DNA from 2 places in the Cobetia sp. PS-4MA genome. Region 1 is predicted to be linked to the other one. Evidence: riboswitches for the same ligand, from Rfam matches in the RefSeq annotation. Region 1 holds a riboswitch; the other holds the start of a gene.

Region 1 (8,063 bases):
ACATACCCGCTGCAGCCAGGCGGCCAGTGAGATGTTCGCTTCCACCTGTCAGGAAATGACCGCCAATCCTCCGACCCTGCCCTCCCAGCGTTACCACAGTACGCGGCGCATGGCCTGCCATGCGGCGGTCAGCTATCAGCCCAGCATCGGCAATATCCAGTGGGCTGAATCATCAGGTGCCGATCAACTGGCTGAGGCGGAATGCAATGCTGCCACAGCGGCGCTGCTGGGCAGCAGCGACCTTGATGCCATCCAGTATCAGCGCCGGGTCTGTGGCGGACGCTAGCGGCGAGCGTCGCCTTGGGCCACAATGTGCTGCCACGCCGCCAGTGATTGCCGGCGGCATTTATTCGATCAGTGACAGGTGATAGACATGGCACAGGCCACAGCGCGTCATATTCTCGTTTCCAGCGAAGAACAGTGTGCAGCTCTCAAGACCGAAATCGAGAACGGCCGCGATTTCGCTGATGCCGCTCGCGAGCACTCCTCCTGCCCGTCCGGTCGCAGTGGCGGTGACCTGGGCGCCTTCGGCCCGGGCATGATGGTCAAGGAATTCGACGAAGTCGTGTTCAGCGCACCGATCAACACCGTGCAGGGCCCGGTGAAGACCCAGTTCGGTTATCACCTGCTGGAAGTCACCAGCCGCACGTGATCTCTGGATCACGCTCATGACGTGTCATGAGCGGTTGGCAGCAGGCCATTGAAAACGCCCCGACCAGTGATGGTCGGGGCGTTTTTCGTGCGGCTCAGCGCGTCAGCCTTTCGTGCGCCAATCCCTCTACCTATACCTCCTGATAGAGCTGGCTGCCTTCGCGCTTGAACTTGTCAGCCTGCTCCTGCATGCCGGCCATCACGCTGTCGGCGTCACCGGTCAGGCCGTGTTCGTTGGCGTAGTCGCGGACTTCCTGGGTGATCTTCATCGAGCAGAACTTCGGCCCGCACATGGAGCAGAAGTGGGCGACCTTGGCCGAATCCTTGGGCAGCGTCTCGTCGTGGAAGCTGCGCGCGGTGTCCGGGTCAAGGCCCAGATTGAACTGGTCTTCCCAGCGGAACTCGAAGCGTGCCTTGGAGAGTGCATTGTCACGACGTTGCGCGCCCGGATGCCCCTTGGCCAGGTCCGCGGCATGCGCGGCGATCTTGTAGGTGATGATGCCAGTCTTGACGTCGTCCTTGTTGGGCAGGCCCAGGTGCTCCTTGGGGGTCACGTAGCAGAGCATGGCGCAGCCGAACCAGCCGATCATCGCGGCACCGATACCGGAGGTGATGTGGTCGTAGCCCGGGGCGATGTCGGTGGTCAGCGGGCCGAGGGTGTAGAAGGGCGCCTCGTCGCACTCGCTGAGCTGCTTGTCCATGTTCTCCTTGATCAGGTGCATCGGCACGTGACCCGGACCTTCGATCATGACCTGGACATCGTGCTGCCAGGCGATCTTCGTCAGCTCGCCGAGCGTCTCGAGCTCGCCGAACTGGGCGGCGTCATTGGCATCGGCCACCGAGCCCGGGCGCAGGCCATCGCCCAGTGACAGGCTGATGTCGTAGGCCTTGCAGATCTCGCAGATGTCCTCGAAGTGGCGATAGAGGAAGCTTTCCTCGTGATGCGCCAGACACCACTTGGCCATGATGGAGCCACCGCGCGAGACGATGCCGGTCACGCGGCTGGCGGTCAGCGGCACATAGCGCAGCAGGACGCCGGCGTGGATGGTGAAGTAGTCGACGCCTTGCTCGGCCTGCTCGATCAGCGTGTCGCGGAAGATCTCCCAATCAAGATTCTCGGCCACGCCATCGACCTTCTCCAGCGCCTGATAGATCGGCACCGTGCCGATGGGCACGGGAGAGTTGCGCAGAATCCATTCACGGGTCTCGTGGATGTTGGCGCCGGTCGAGAGATCCATCACGGTGTCGGAGCCCCAGCGGATCGCCCAGGTCATCTTGTCGACCTCTTCCTCGATGGAGGAGGTGACCGCCGAGTTGCCCAGGTTGCCGTTGACCTTCACCAGGAAGTTGCGGCCGATGATCATCGGCTCGCTTTCCGGGTGATTGATGTTGGCGGGAATGATGGCGCGGCCACGCGCGACTTCCTCACGCACGAATTCGGCGGTGATCTCGTCGGGCAGGTTGGCGCCGAAGCTGTGACCCGGGTGCTGGTGGCCCAGAATACTCTCGACGGAGTCGCTGCCCTGATATTCCTCACGCAGCGCGATACGACGCTGATTCTCACGAATCGCGATGTACTCCATCTCCGGCGTGATGATGCCCTGGCGCGCATAGTGCAGCTGGGTGACATTCTTGCCCGGCAGGGCACGACGCGGGCGGTGGTCCAGCTCGAAACGCAGGGACGACAGGCGCAGGTCGGCCTGGCGCACGCGACCATACTCGCTGCTCAGCTGATTGAGCTGTTCGGTATCGCCGCGTTCCTCGATCCACTTCTCGCGCAGTGGCGCCAGCCCGCGACGAATGTCGATCTCGACCGCCGGGTCGGTGTAGGGGCCGGAGGTGTCGTAGACGACGATCGGCGGATTCTCTTCCAGACCGCTGGAGGTCTGGGTCGGCGAGCAGCCGATCTCGCGCATGGGCACGCGGATGTCCGGGCGAGAGCCTTCGATGTAGATCTTGCGCGAGCCGCTCAGCGGCGCGATGGCGGCGGCGTCGACGCGGGCTTCGCTGGCGAGATGGCGACTGCCATCCTTGCGACCGGCACGGGCGCGCGCCTTCGGCGCAGCCTCAGGTTGGGGGGCGAGCGACGGTTCGGCGGCGTTGGTGGCTTGCGGATCTTGAGTCGTGGGGGTAGTGCTCATGCAGGTCTCCTCAAAGGGCGACGTCACGGCAGACGTCATCATGGGAAGACCGTGCGCAGGGAGAGGATGGCCATCGCCGACTCCTTGCCAACAGGTGGCCCGGGAGCGAGGCGGCCGCGGGCAGCGGCTGACCATCAGCTTGATTCCTACGCCGGTCCTAACCGGTTCAGGTTCCACGGGACCCCTTGCTGGCAGCCTCGCCCATTTGGCGGCGAGGTGATGCATGCAGGATCTCAGCCGGTTCCACCGGCACCCCGTCAAGCGTGCTCAGAATTCAATGCGGGCATGACCTGTGCTGAGCGTTGTGCTGGCCCAGGTCATCGTGCTCGCATTCAGGCTCTGATGGCCTGTGGTGTGTCTGGATGATTGGCGAGAGGACCACGTCCCCAGGCCGATGAAAATCGGTGTGTCTTCCGTTCGCGCTGGCGCGGCCTGTCAGGCGACGGCCAGCCACGGATCAGTCGCGATCAAGGCCCATCTGCCAGAAGTCGATCTCGAGACGTGTCGCATCGCGGAAGACATCCACCAGTTCGCCCAGCCGGCGCTCCGAGACCTCCGAGAGCCGAGCGTCCAGCCATTCTCGTTCGGCGTCCACCGCTTCCTTGAAGTCATCGCTGGAGTACATCGCGATCCAGTCCGCGTACGGATTGTCCTCGATCTCGGTGGTGTCCTGATCCAGCAGCCACTCGGCGATCTCGCCGTAGCCGATCAGGCAGGGCGCGAGCGCCACGTGAAGATCGAGAAGATCGCCGCGCTGGCCGCAATCCAGCACGTAACGGGTATAGGCCAGGGTGGCGCGGGATTCCGGCAGCTCACTCAGGTCATCCTCGCTGATGCCCCACTCGCTGCAGTAGCCGATATGCAGATCGAGCTCGGTATTGAGGATGGTGTCGAGACTGGCCGTGGCCTGACGCAGCTCCGCGAGGGTGCGGCTCTTGTAGGCGGCCAGCGCCCAGGCGCGCGCGAAGTGGATCAGGAACAGGTAGTCCTGCTGCAGGTAATGGCGGAAGGACTCCTCTGGCAGACGACCTTCCCCGAGCTGGCGAACGAAGTCATGCTCGAGATAGTCGCGCCATTCCTCGGCGCAGGCACTGGTCAGGTCTGAAAAGCTGGGCATCGACGCATCCCTCGGTGAGCGTGCTGCCAATCCGTGATGGAGTGGCAAAGGTCTGGCTCGAGCGTGGTCAGGTCCGGCAATCTGCAGGGAAAAAGCGGGGGGAGGTGCGGCGTTCACCTGGAAGAGGTGAAGATGATGTGCGGCAACACTTCGCGCTTGATCCCTACGCCGGTACTAACCGGATCAGGTTCGGCGGGATCGTCATACACGCACCTCGATGCAAGGCCTCGAACAGTGCGAATGACATCTCAGCCGGTCTTACCGGCACCCCGTCAAGCTGTGACTCAGACGTCACGATATCTCGAGTGTAACAGTCCAGCGGTGCAGGAAAAGCCTCTGCCGCCCTAAAACCCATGCGACTTTGGGAGGCCTTCTGCGATGCGGAAAGGGCTTCCTGCGATGCGGGAAGCGTGTCATGCGCTGCAGGAAAGATGTCATGCAGGCTGACAGGAGGAGAGGTTCGCCATCAGGGCTGGGAAGTGTCGCCTCAGGCGCACCAGATCGTGAGGCTCATCGACATCCCAGCTGACAGGCAGGCAACCGACGCTTCTGCCTGCCTGAGCCAGCAGTGCAAGAGTCTCCCGGCTCACGTCGGCATGGCTCCAGTGATCCAGCTGGAAGGCCGCCGGGCAGGCTGCTTTCAGGCCAATCAATCCGTATCCCCCGTCTTCGCTGGGCTGCAGCACCGCATCATGGTCATGCAGGCACCGCGCCGCCTCGCGCAGACGTTGACTGTCCAATGCGGGCAGGTCAGAGCCCATCAGCAGCACGGGGCCTGCGGGCAGGTGGCGCAGCATGGCCTGATGCATGCGCTCCCCAAGCCCACCCTGTGGCTGTGCCTCGAGCGTGATCCGCCTGCCATGTGCCGCCATGCTCTCTGCACGCCACTGATCCTCAAGTTCCGTCAGCAGGGCTGCCTGCTCAGGTTGCTGCCGGGCGTGCTCGGGGGAGGGAGTCAGCATCACGACCACCTTGCCGAGGCGTGAGGCGCAGGCCTGCTGAACGATTCTGCGCAGCATGCGCGAGTAGAGGCGTGCCGCCCCCTCGGGACCGAGGGCAGGGATCAGCCGCGTCTTGCATTGTCCGGCCAGTGGCAGGCGGCCGAAGATGATGAGCGTCGGGCGCATGTCATACGCGGCCGTGTCGGTTTCCCTGTCAGCAAGCGAGGTTTCAGGCATGAGGCAAGCCACGCTGTTCGCAGGCCTGAGCGGCGGCACCATATCCATAGAGGCGCGCCAGACGGACAGGAGATACGCCACCCCAGGCTGCCAGGCGCAGCCCCCACATCTTGAGGATGGTGCGACAGGCGCCATGGGTTTCCCAGCGTCTTCCACTGGTGGTGACTCTGGCGGAGAGGTTCAGCGGCGAGGTCAGTCGCTTGAGCCTGACGCTCAGCTGGATGTCCTCCATCAGGGGCACGACGGGAAAGCCCTCGATGGCCTCGAAGGTGGAGCGTCGTACGAACTGGGTCTGATCACCCGTGCTGATGCTGGTCAGGCGTGAGCGCAGATTCATCAGCGTGGCGATCACGGGCAGCAGCGGAGAATCTCCTTCGATGTCGACATCGAAGCGACCCCAGTCGCACTCGCGATGCTCGACGAGGGTCTCTGACAGTACCGAGAGGACATGTGCCGGCAGGCGCGTATCAGCATGCAGGAACAGCAGCCATTGGCCACGAGCCTGAGAGGCACCGGCGTTCATCTGCGTTGCCCGGCCCGGATCACTGCTCAGGCAGCGATCGCACAGCGGCGTTGCCAGCTCGCGGGTAGTATCCGTGGAGCCGCCATCGACCACGATGACCTCGCAATCCCCGCTCGCGCGCAGTGGACTCAAGGCGATCAAGGCCGAGACGATACCGGATGCCTCGTTGTGGACTGGCATGATGATGCTCAGCCACGGAGTGCGTGTCAGGGCGCTGCCCGAACGGACAGCCCCGGGGGCAGGTCTGGCAACTGGCGAGAAGATGGAGGGCTTTGTCATGGCGCAGGCTCCGGCGATGGCGTCGTCCTGAGAGCATACGCATGTGATCACCCCATGGATGCAGAGCGTCGAGACGCTCGCTCAACGCTTGGGCGAAGAATCAACGCGTGAGCCGCCGTGTCGAGTCAGAGGCGGCTGGAGGTCACTGAGAGAAGGTGATCCGATAGAGTCCTGAGGCTCCGGTATCGCTGGTCAGGTAGAGGCTGCCATCCTTGCCGAATGCTACATCCAGTGGGCGTATCCAGCGCTCGCCGCTGGCGGCATCCTGCAGGCCGGTCAGTACCGGCACTAAGCGTGCTTCAGTGTCTGGCGTCGCCAGCTTGAGGCCCAGCAGGCGAGGCTCACGACGACTGGCGGGGTCTCCCCACGCCTTGCCGGACGGTGCCGTGCCCCAGCTGCCGTGGACTGCCACCACGACATCCATGTCAGCAGCCAATGGATGCCCAGGCGGCACCACCGCGATACCCATCGGCGCACTGCGAGCGGGGATCTCGGCCAGTGGCGGTGCAATCTCGTCACGTTCGCGCGGTGAATCGCTCGTGATGCAATCATCTGCCTGCCAGCGGCCATCGATCCACTGATACCAGGGCATGCCATGGAAGCTGCCTTCGCGGGCAGCGACCACCAGCTCGCGGGGATGCTCGTAGCCCCAGTGGTCCGGTCCGTTGTTGGTGGCCAGCAGGCGCGTCTCTCCTGTCGCCTGTGCCTGCCAGGTCAGGCCGACGGGGTTGCGCAGACCACTCGCCCACGCACGCCACTCGGGAGGCTCGCCACTTTCCTCAAGGCGCATCACTCCCCCACGGCGCTGTTGCTGTGGATAGCGAGGCGAGGTGCCCGCCAGATATTGATCGGAGCAGTTGCCCTGGATCCCCAGCGCCAGATACAGGCCATTGTCAGGGCCCAGGCTCAGCGTACGCGAGTTGTGGCCACCGCCGCCGGGAATCGCGATCACGCGCTGGAAGTCGCTCGGGGCAAGGGAGATCCCGGGATGGTAGTCCGCGACCAGCAGGGCGTCCGTGGTCGCGACATACAGGCGCGCATCGCGGACGACGACAGAGTGGGGATAGCCTTCCAGCTCGACCAGCACTTCCATGCGCTTGAGGCTGCCATCATCGGCCAGCTGGCCTCGGTAGAGCTTGCCGGCCCGCGAGCCGATCAACACCTCATCGTGAGCGGTGAGGTGCAGCATGCGAGGTGCCTGAATCGATGCCAGCCGAGTCATGCCGGCCCCTGGTGGCAGCCTCAGGGAGGGGGCGTCCTCGGGAACCGAGCTTGCCGCCTGCAATGCCAGAGTCGGGGCATGAGCAGAGGTCTCGCCATCGAGGGTGTCGTTGCTGCTTGCCTCGCTCCAGGCAGGAGACGACGCGCAGAGACAGCCGATGAGCGCCGTCCCCATCAGCTGTCTGATGCTTGCGCATCCACGGATGTCCTGTTGGCGCTTGCTCATGTGCTCCACTGCCTCCCTGGCCTGTCGCCGCTACCTCGGCAAGTCGACTGGCATCGCTCGCCGCCGTACAGGAAAGTCTGGAAGCTTGTGCCGGTTTGCGCCAGTGCTGCCCTGTCCCTGGAGAGTCAGGAGCGCTTCGCGTTGCGGCGGCGGTACTTGAGGTGGCGGCGCCAGCCCTTGAGGGAAAGCCAGGAATCGTCCCGGGGATAGAAGCGCTTCTCACGCCAGCCCGGCTGCTCGTCCAGTTCTTCCGGGCTCTTGCGCCAGCGCTTGTATTCCCATTGATACTGCGCGGGCGCCAGGGCGATCGCGGCTTCCACTGAGGCATTCACTCCCCGCGCCGAGATGACCTCGTCTTCGGTGTAGACCGCCTCATCCGCGGCGAGGAAGTGGATGGCGAAGCCATGGCCATCTTCCAGGCGTTGAGCGACACCGGTCACCACGCGGGCGTCGGTTCTCGCCACCAGCTTGGGGAGCAGAGTGGCGGTGTAGGCGGGGCGGCCGTAGAAGTCGGCGAAGACACCGCTGCCGCGTCCCGGTTCCTGATCCGGCAGGATGCCGATCGCCTCGGCGCGCTTGAGCGCCTTCAGCAACGCTGCCACGCCGCGGGAGTTGGTAGGCACCAGTCTCGCCCCCATGCGCTCACGCCCGTTGCGAATGATCGGGTCGAGCCGCTCGAACTTGGGAGGCTCGTACATGGCAGTGAAGGGGAAATGGCTCGAGAGCC
Region 2 (8,063 bases), 1.6 Mb from region 1:
CCACAGCACCAGCAGTGGGGCGATGGCGAACAGCGGAATCACCTGGCTGATCAGCAGCAATGGCAGCAGGGTGCGCCGCAGACGAGGGATGAACGCCAGTGCCAGCGCGGTGCTCAGTCCGAGAAGGACCCCCAGTACCAGCCCGCCAAGAATCTCGGCGAAGGTGATGCCGGCGTGGTGTGCCAGCATCGGAGCCTGACGGACCAGCACCTCCGCGACTGCCAGTGGCGCTGGCAGGATGTAGGGCGGCACGGCCGTGGTGATGATCACCAGTTGCCAGAGTCCCAGCAGGACGGCGGCGCTGATGGCGAGATGACGCAGGGCATGCAGGCGTTTCATGGCGTCTCCTCGCCGTCGCGCAGGCGTGTGATCAATTCGGACTGGGCCTGCTGCAGGGCGGGCAGGTCCAGCGGCACCGGGCGAGGCGGCGAGAGCCCCGGCAAGCGGTCGAGCACTGCCCCCTGCTGGCTGTCGCGGCCCGGACGCAGTACCAGCAGTTGGTCGGCCAGGCGCAGCGCCTCGAGCGGGTCATGCGTGACCATCAGCACGGTGCGTCCGTCCAGCAGCCGGCTGGCGAGATCATGCAGTTCGAGTCGCGTGATGGCGTCCACTGCGGAGAAGGGCTCATCCATCATCACCACTGGAGCCTGCTGGTAGAGCGTCCGCGCCAATGCAACGCGTTGGCGTTGGCCGCCGGAGAGGGCGTCTGGCCAGGCCTGCTCGCGCCCCTCCAGACCCACCGCTGCCAGCAGTTCGCGGGCCCGCTCGGTATCGCGAGGGCGACGATGGAGGTCATCTCCCAGACACAGATTGTCCAGCACCCGGCGCCAGGGCAGCAGCAGGTCCTGCTGCGCCATCCAGGCGACGCGACCCGCCAGTGGCTTGCCGTCATCGGTGGTGAGTTCCAGCGTGTGATGGTCGGGCATCTCGAGGCCGGCCAGCAGGCGCAGCAGTGAGCTCTTGCCACAGCCCGAGCGGCCCAGCAGGGCCGTCCAGCTTCCGGCATCCAGACGCGCCGACAGATCACGAAACAGCGTATGGCTGGCGTAATCGATGCGGGCGTTGTTGAGGGAGAGTCCCAGCGACACAGTGTCATCCGTGGTCAGGCGGCATGCCGAGGGGAGGAAGCACGCAGGGCGCCTGACGCTTGGGCAGGTGACCGGAATTCCCTCCGCCGGTATCAACCGGATCAGGTTCCAGGGGTTGCCATGCGACGTGACGCATCGGCTCTCAGCCCACTTTCGGGCACCCCCATCCAGGCCGACAGTGTACCGTCACCTGCCCGCCGGTTGCATCCCTGCCATCGTCGGGGTGGCTGTCGTGTGGCTATGCTGCATGGCCCGGTGTTGGGTATGCTATCGAGGTATCGCAGCCTCAAGGAGATCAACATGCCTGATACCCCGGATCTCTCGACCTGCTCCAGCGGTTATCCCGTGCCACCGCGGCGACCCGTGATGCCAGACGCGACATCCGTGCCCAATGGCTGGCCGGAGGATGCGCTGACTCGCCGTCTTTCCACCTATCTGGGGCATGCGCTGGAGCCGCTGGCACTTGCCTGGCCGGATAGTGCCAACTGGTTGTGGCGACAGCGTGGCGGCACCCCCGGCCTGATCAAGCTGGCGCGGACCGGCCCGGATCACGACCCCTTCTGGCGAGCGATGCGCGGTGTCTTCGGCGCCGATCGCTGGGCGCAACCTGAGGCCCTGACACGGCTGGCGGGCGCGTTGCCGGCGCGTTTGCCCATCCCTCCGCTGCCGCTGACCTATCTGGGACGTCTCGATGGCGCGCCCGTCTGGCACCTGCCGTGGTCCAGCGGTCAGCCCAGTGATCTCAGTGACACCTTCTGTGAGTTGCTGGGAGATCAGGTCGGGCGGCTGCATCAGGACACCGTGTCCGGCTTTGGCCAGCCCCTTGCCCAGCCCATGCCGCTGCTGCATTGGAATGCCCGCGTGACGCGTTTTCTCGCGCGCCATCCCCTGTCCCACGAGCTGGGGGACCTGCCATCACGCACCTTCTCGCATCCCGCTCGCGCCGTCTGGAGTCTGCCGGACCTGCGCGCGGACCAATATCTGTGCGCCGCCACCGGCTGGGTATGGAGCGACTGGGAGGCACTGGTGTGGGCTCCGATCGAGTTCGACTGGGCACTGATCGAGTTGTTGCTGGAGACGCCGAGTCAGCGTGAGGCCTTCCTCGCCGGTTATTCGCGTCATGGGCGCATGGTCGATATCGACGGTCAGCGTGAGCTGTGCCGAGCCCTGTTGTGGGCGATGGAAGCCTTCGGTCCGACCCGCTACGCCGAGCTGGCGGCAGCCCCGGCCTGGGTGTCGCCGAGAAGCCTGACATGTTGATCGCAAGTCCATGAATATTTGAGAAATTTCTCTGCAGCCTCGTCGCTGACATGGAATACTGTCTCTGGGCCGTCGCAGACGTGATTCGAGACTTGGTGCCGGGAATGGCGGGGGAGCACACGTGGTAGAGAATCTGAACTATTACTTCTTGCTGGCGGGCATGCTCATCGCCTTGAGCGTGCTGGCAAGTCGGGTCTCGGCTCGTCTCGGCATGCCCCTGCTGTTGCTGTTCCTGGGACTCGGCATGCTGGCGGGGGAGGATGGCGTGCTCGGCATCCAGTTCGATGATGCCTCTACCGCGTACCTGATCGGCAATCTGGCGTTGGCACTCATTCTGCTCGATGGCGGTCTGCGCACCCGCCTCTCGACCTTCCGTGCGGGTCTCAAGCCGGCATTGGTGCTGGCGACCGTCGGGGTCTTCATGACCAGCGGGCTGGTGGGGCTGCTGGCCATGTGGCTGTTTGACCTGACCTTGATCGAAGGCCTGCTGGTCGGGGCCATCGTCGGCTCCACCGATGCCGCCGCCGTGTTCTCGCTGCTGGGCGGGCAGGGGGTGCACCTCAACGAGCGGGTCGGGGCGACGCTGGAGATCGAGTCCGGTACCAACGACCCGATGGCCATCTTCCTCACCATCACCCTGGCCGAGATACTGACCGGACAGCTGACGGGGGTCGCCGCCGGACTCATGAGCTTCGCGCTGCAGTTCGGGGTCGGCGCGGGCATGGGGATCGCCGGTGGCTGGTTGATCGCCCGTCTGATGCGCTATCTGGATCTGGCGCCCGGCCTCTATTCCCTGCTGGCGCTGGCGCTGGGCCTGAGCCTGTTCGCGACGACCAATGAGCTCGGTGGCAGTGGCTTCCTGGCCATCTATCTGTGTGGCCTGATGATCGGCAATCATCCGGGGCGCCACCTCGAACACATCCTGCCGGTGCATGATGGACTGGCCCACCTGTCCCAGATCGTGCTGTTCCTGATGCTGGGTCTGCTGGTCTCACCCTCCACGATGCTGCAGTTCGCGCTGCCAGCCGCCATTCTGAGCGTGGCGCTGATCCTGTTCGTGCGCCCCCTGGCCGTGATCCTGTGTCTCAAGCCTTTCTTCCGCTTCCGCTGGCGAGAGCTGTGGTTCATCAGCTGGGTCGGGTTGAGGGGGGCGGTGCCGATCGTGCTGGCGATCTTCCCGGTGATCACCGGGGTCGAGAATGCCGGCGTCTACTTCAATGTCGCCTTCTTCGTGGTGATCATCTCGCTGCTGGTGCAGGGCTCGTCGCTGGCTCCCATGGCGCGCAAGCTCAGGGTGGTGGTGCCGCCGGGCGCGCAGCCCAGCCGCCGCAATCTGCTGGGCATCATGCCCGTCAACGATTACGAGATGCTGGTCTACCGGGTCGACAACACGGCGCTGGAAGGCGTGGCATTGCGCATGCTGCGCTTCCCCTCCGGGGCCAAGGTCGGGGCACTGTTCCGCAACAAGGTGCTGATCCATCCCAAGGGCAGCACCTGTCTGCATCAGAAGGACGTGCTGTGCGTCGTCGGGCGCTCCTGCGATGTGCCAAGCCTCAATCGCATGTTCAATGGCGAGAGTCTGCAGCATGAACAGCGCGCCTTCTTCGGCACCTTCACCCTGGAAGGGGATGCCAACATGCAGGATATCGCCGATGTCTACGGACTGACGCTCTCTCAGGGCGAGCAGCACCTGACCATCGCCGAGTTCATCACCCGCAGAGTCGGCGGGGTGCCGGTGGTCGGGGATGATGTCGACTGGCATGGCATTCACTGGGTGGTGAATGAGGTCGAAGGCAATCGCATCACCAAGGTGGGGCTGCGCCTGCATTGACGCGGTTCTTTGCGTCGTGACCCGGTTCTGCCTGTCGTGACGCCAGGCTGGCTCGGCGCTTGGTGGCGGGTTTATGCATTGCGTGTAATGTGCTGATCTCCTTTCGACTGAGGGATGACGTACCCTTGGCTCGTCAGGCCTTTACCCGCCTGGTCTGGCTGGCCACGAATGGTGGTCAGCAGCCAAGGAGATAGTCTCATGGGCAGTCCACATCCACACCTTGCGCGCTGGCTGTTGCGATTCGAGGATTTCCCACCAGGCCTCACCGAGGACGAGAAGACCTTCCACGCCACCTTCAATGTGGTGTATGTGCTCGCGATAGCGAGTCACCTGCTGTATGCCGGTCTGATGCTCTGGCTGGGAGAGATGGGCATTCTGGCGCTGGATCTGGGCATGCTGGTGGTGGACCTTGTCTGTCTGCAGCTGCATCGCGCGCGCCGAGAGGTACTGGCCGCCAACCTGCTGGCATTGGGTACCTGTGCCCAGATAAGTCTGTCCCTGGGCTATTTCGGTCCAGCCCCCGGTTTCGATTATTTCTATTTCGGTGCGCTGCTGTGCATCTACTGCATTCGCATGCCCTTCACGCGACGTCTGCTGCTGTGTCTCATCTGCCTGAGCATGCCGCTGCTGGCCTATGTCGTGCTGATGTTCCAGGGGGTGGCCAATCCGCTGCCGCCCGGGTGGGCATTCGCGTTCCGACTGATCAATCTCTGCGTTCTGACCGTGTTCTTCACCCTCGTGCTGGTACAGATGGGGTGGTCGGCGGATCGCTTGCGCCAGCGTTTCGAGTCACGCGAGCGGTTCGATGAGTTGACCGGGGCGCTGAGTCGCGCGGAACTGATCGACAAGGGGCGTGAGATGTTGATGGGGACACAGCCCATCAGCGTGATGATGGTGGATGTCGACCACCTGGGGCTGATCAACGAGACCTGGGGGCGCGCGGCGGGCGACCAGGTGCTCAAGGAGTTGGTGAAGCGCATGCGCAGTATCCTGCGCGGAGAGGATCTGATCTGTCGCTATGGCGGGGAGGAGTTCGTGCTGCTGAGTCCGCGGCTGCATGGTGAGCGCGCCGACCAGGTGGCGGAGCGTCTGTGCAAGGGGGCCTCGGCATTGCCCTTCGTCATCAATGACGGCATCAACAGTCTCGATGTCAGTCTCTCGATCGGCGTCGCCCAACGCCAGTCCGGGGACAAGGATCTGGAAAGCCTGATCGCCAAGGCGGACGTCAACCTGTTCCGCGCCAAGCGCGAAGGCTGCAATCGTTTCGTCAGCGACAACCAGCTGGGGCCGGTATCGCGCAGCAGCGAATCTCACGGCAGCAGGTCGTGAGGCGGTGATCAGCAGTGAGAGCGACAGTGGAGGAGGTTCCACTGTCGCGGTGTCGCGTACGGTGCGCGAATGGCTCAGCGCTTGCCGGCAGGTCGGCGGCGAGCGCGGGCCGGCTTGCGTGGCAGCGGGTCCATCGTCGAGGCGGGCACGGCGAGTCCGGGCTCGAACCCTTCGATCACCACACGCTCGATGAAGCTGCCCAGATGCTGCTCGATGGCGCACAGGTTGCGGAAATCATCACGCGATACCAGTGAGATGGCTTCACCGCTTGCCCCGGCGCGTCCGGTGCGTCCGATACGGTGCACATAGTTCTCTGCCTCATCCGGCAGGTCATAGTTGACCACCCGCTGCAGGTCATCGATGTCGATGCCGCGCGCCGCGACGCCCGTCGCCACCAGAAATGGCACCTTGCCTGCCTTGAAGTCTGCCAGCAGCTGCTCGCGGACCGCCTGGCTGCGTCCGCTGTGGAAGGATTCGGCGCCAATGCCGCGCTTCTCCAGCTGGCTGACCAGCTTGGCCGCACCGCGCTTGGTCTCGATGAAGATCAGCGCCTGCTGCCACTCGCCACTCTGGATCAGGTGGCTGAGCAGCGCGGATTTGAATTCCTTGTCGACCGTGATCAGGCTCTGGGTGATCTCGGGAGCGCTGGTGTTTTCCGGCGCGATGGAAATCTCCACGGCGTCCGTCACCGCCGTTCTGGCCAGCATGCGTACCTGGGTCGACAGAGTGGCGGAGAACAGCAGATTCTGACGTTGGCTGGGCAGTTTCTCGACGATCTTGTTGATGTCGGCGATGAAGCCCATGTCGAGCATGCGGTCAGCTTCATCGATGACGAGGGTGCGTGTCTCGTCGAGATGGATCGCGCGTCGGGTCAACATGTCGAGAAGACGCCCTGGCGTCGCGACCAGAATGTCCACGCCTTCGATCAGGCGCTGTTGCTGCGGGGCGATGTCCACGCCGCCATACATCGCCATGGAGCTGAGCGTGAGATGTGCGGCATATTGGCGGATGTTGTCTTCCACCTGGATGGCCAGCTCACGCGTCGGCGTCAGGATGACGGCATGCACTCGCTTGGCGCGGACCTCGGGGGCGTCTATCAGTTGTTGCAGCAGGGGCAGCACGAAGCTTGCCGTCTTGCCGGTGCCGGTCTGCGCGGCGGCGATCAGGTTGTCGCCGGCCAGCACGATGGGAATCGCCTGCGCCTGAATCGGGGTCGGGGTCTGATAACCCTGCTCGGTAACGGCCTTGACGATGGGGTCGCTCAATCCAAGGGCGGAAAATGGCATGGTGTCTCGATTTTTCAAGGGGAGGAGGGATTGTACGACCACGGGGTGTCGCAAGGCGTTGAGTGATCCATTGTACCTCCCCGGGAGGATGCCATGAGGAATGGCCACTGCAGGCAGGTGTGCAATGAAAAAGCCCCGTCTACCTGAAGTAGACGGGGCTTTCGGAATTCAAGGTGGTGGAGGGACAGGGATTCGAACCCTGGGTAGGCTATTAACCTACGCCGGTTTTCAAGACCGGTGCATTCAACCGCTCTGCCATCCCTCCGACTCACGGAGCGAAATACTACCGAAACTGATGAGAATAGCAAGAGGTGGGCGAAGAAAAATCTTCGGAAAAGCCATCGCGGACAATCACTTGCGGTGATCATCAAACGCCCTTGAGCGCTGCCGGCTGCTAGGCGACAGGGCGAGCACGAAAAAGCCCCGCCTACCTGAAGTAGACGGGGCTTTCGGAATCAAGGTGGTGGAGGGACAGGGATTCGAACCCTGGGTAGGCTATTAACCTACGCCGGTTTTCAAGACCGGTGCATTCAACCGCTCTGCCATCCCTCCGACTCACGGGATGAAATACTACGGATTTCTCTGGCCGCGTCAAGGACTTGGGGTAAATTTCCTTTCCGTTCAGATGCTTGAAAGGTAGCGAGTGCCACACTGTGCAGGGAGAGCGAGGATGAGGTTGCCTTTTGCGCGCTGGATAGTTGCATGAAACGGGCTTTTCATCGTCCTGTCTCTTGATTAGGGAAACCCCGACGGGCATGCTGGGGTCAATTCGATGCATCCATCGTAGCAACCTGAGGATAGACACCATGGCTAACAGCTCCTGGCAGGTCTCGCAGGATACCGCGAGCCGCTCACTCAGTACCCACCGGGTACTGCGCAACACTTACATGATGCTGGCGATGACGCTGCTGTTCTCTGCGCTCACCGCTGGCGTGGCGATGAGCATGGGCGTGGGCCGCATGAACATCTTCGTGCTGCTGATCGGTGCCTACGGTCTGATGTTCCTGGTCCACAAGACCGCGAATTCCACCGCCGGCATCTTCGCCACCTTCGCCTTCACCGGCTTCATGGGCTTCACGCTCGGCCCGGTGCTCAATGCCTACCTGAGCATGCCCAACGGCGCTCAGCTGGTGATGACGGCACTCGGCATGACAGGCATCACCTTCGCCGGTCTGTCCGCGGTCGCACTGGTGACGCGCAAGGACTTCTCGTTCCTTGGCAACTTCCTGTTCGCGGGTGCCATCGTGCTGATTCTGGCGATGCTGGCGG

Evidence for each region. Region 1 has a riboswitch for thiamine pyrophosphate ahead of tenA (thiaminase II). Riboswitches for the same ligand answer to the same signal wherever they lie in the genome.
Region 2: linked by a shared signal. The riboswitch ahead of AC26AR_RS05875 (ABC transporter ATP-binding protein) and the one ahead of tenA (thiaminase II) in region 1 are both predicted to bind thiamine pyrophosphate.

Annotation. Positions count from the first base shown of each region.
Region 1 covers NZ_CM173107.1:2,953,827-2,961,889, reverse strand. The annotation lists gene AC26AR_RS12640 (hypothetical protein) at 1-286, shown strand, start outside; gene AC26AR_RS12635 (peptidylprolyl isomerase) at 374-652, shown strand; gene thiC (phosphomethylpyrimidine synthase ThiC) at 783-2,792, opposite strand; TPP riboswitch at 2,919-3,059, opposite strand; gene tenA (thiaminase II) at 3,250-3,909, opposite strand; TPP riboswitch at 4,053-4,191, opposite strand; gene AC26AR_RS12620 (TIGR04282 family arsenosugar biosynthesis glycosyltransferase) at 4,344-5,036, opposite strand; gene AC26AR_RS12615 (TIGR04283 family arsenosugar biosynthesis glycosyltransferase) at 5,080-5,889, opposite strand; gene AC26AR_RS12610 (PQQ-dependent sugar dehydrogenase) at 6,032-7,336, opposite strand; gene AC26AR_RS12605 (lysophospholipid acyltransferase family protein) at 7,462-8,063, opposite strand, start outside.
Region 2 covers NZ_CM173107.1:1,370,657-1,378,719, forward strand. The annotation lists gene AC26AR_RS05870 (ABC transporter permease) at 1-339, opposite strand, end outside; gene AC26AR_RS05875 (ABC transporter ATP-binding protein) at 336-1,088, opposite strand; TPP riboswitch at 1,150-1,263, opposite strand; gene AC26AR_RS05880 (protein kinase family protein) at 1,389-2,348, shown strand; gene AC26AR_RS05885 (potassium/proton antiporter) at 2,470-4,179, shown strand; gene AC26AR_RS05890 (GGDEF domain-containing protein) at 4,378-5,508, shown strand; gene AC26AR_RS05895 (DEAD/DEAH box helicase) at 5,583-6,794, opposite strand; tRNA gene AC26AR_RS05900 (tRNA-Ser) at 6,969-7,059, opposite strand; tRNA gene AC26AR_RS05905 (tRNA-Ser) at 7,256-7,346, opposite strand; gene AC26AR_RS05910 (Bax inhibitor-1/YccA family protein) at 7,601-8,063, shown strand, end outside.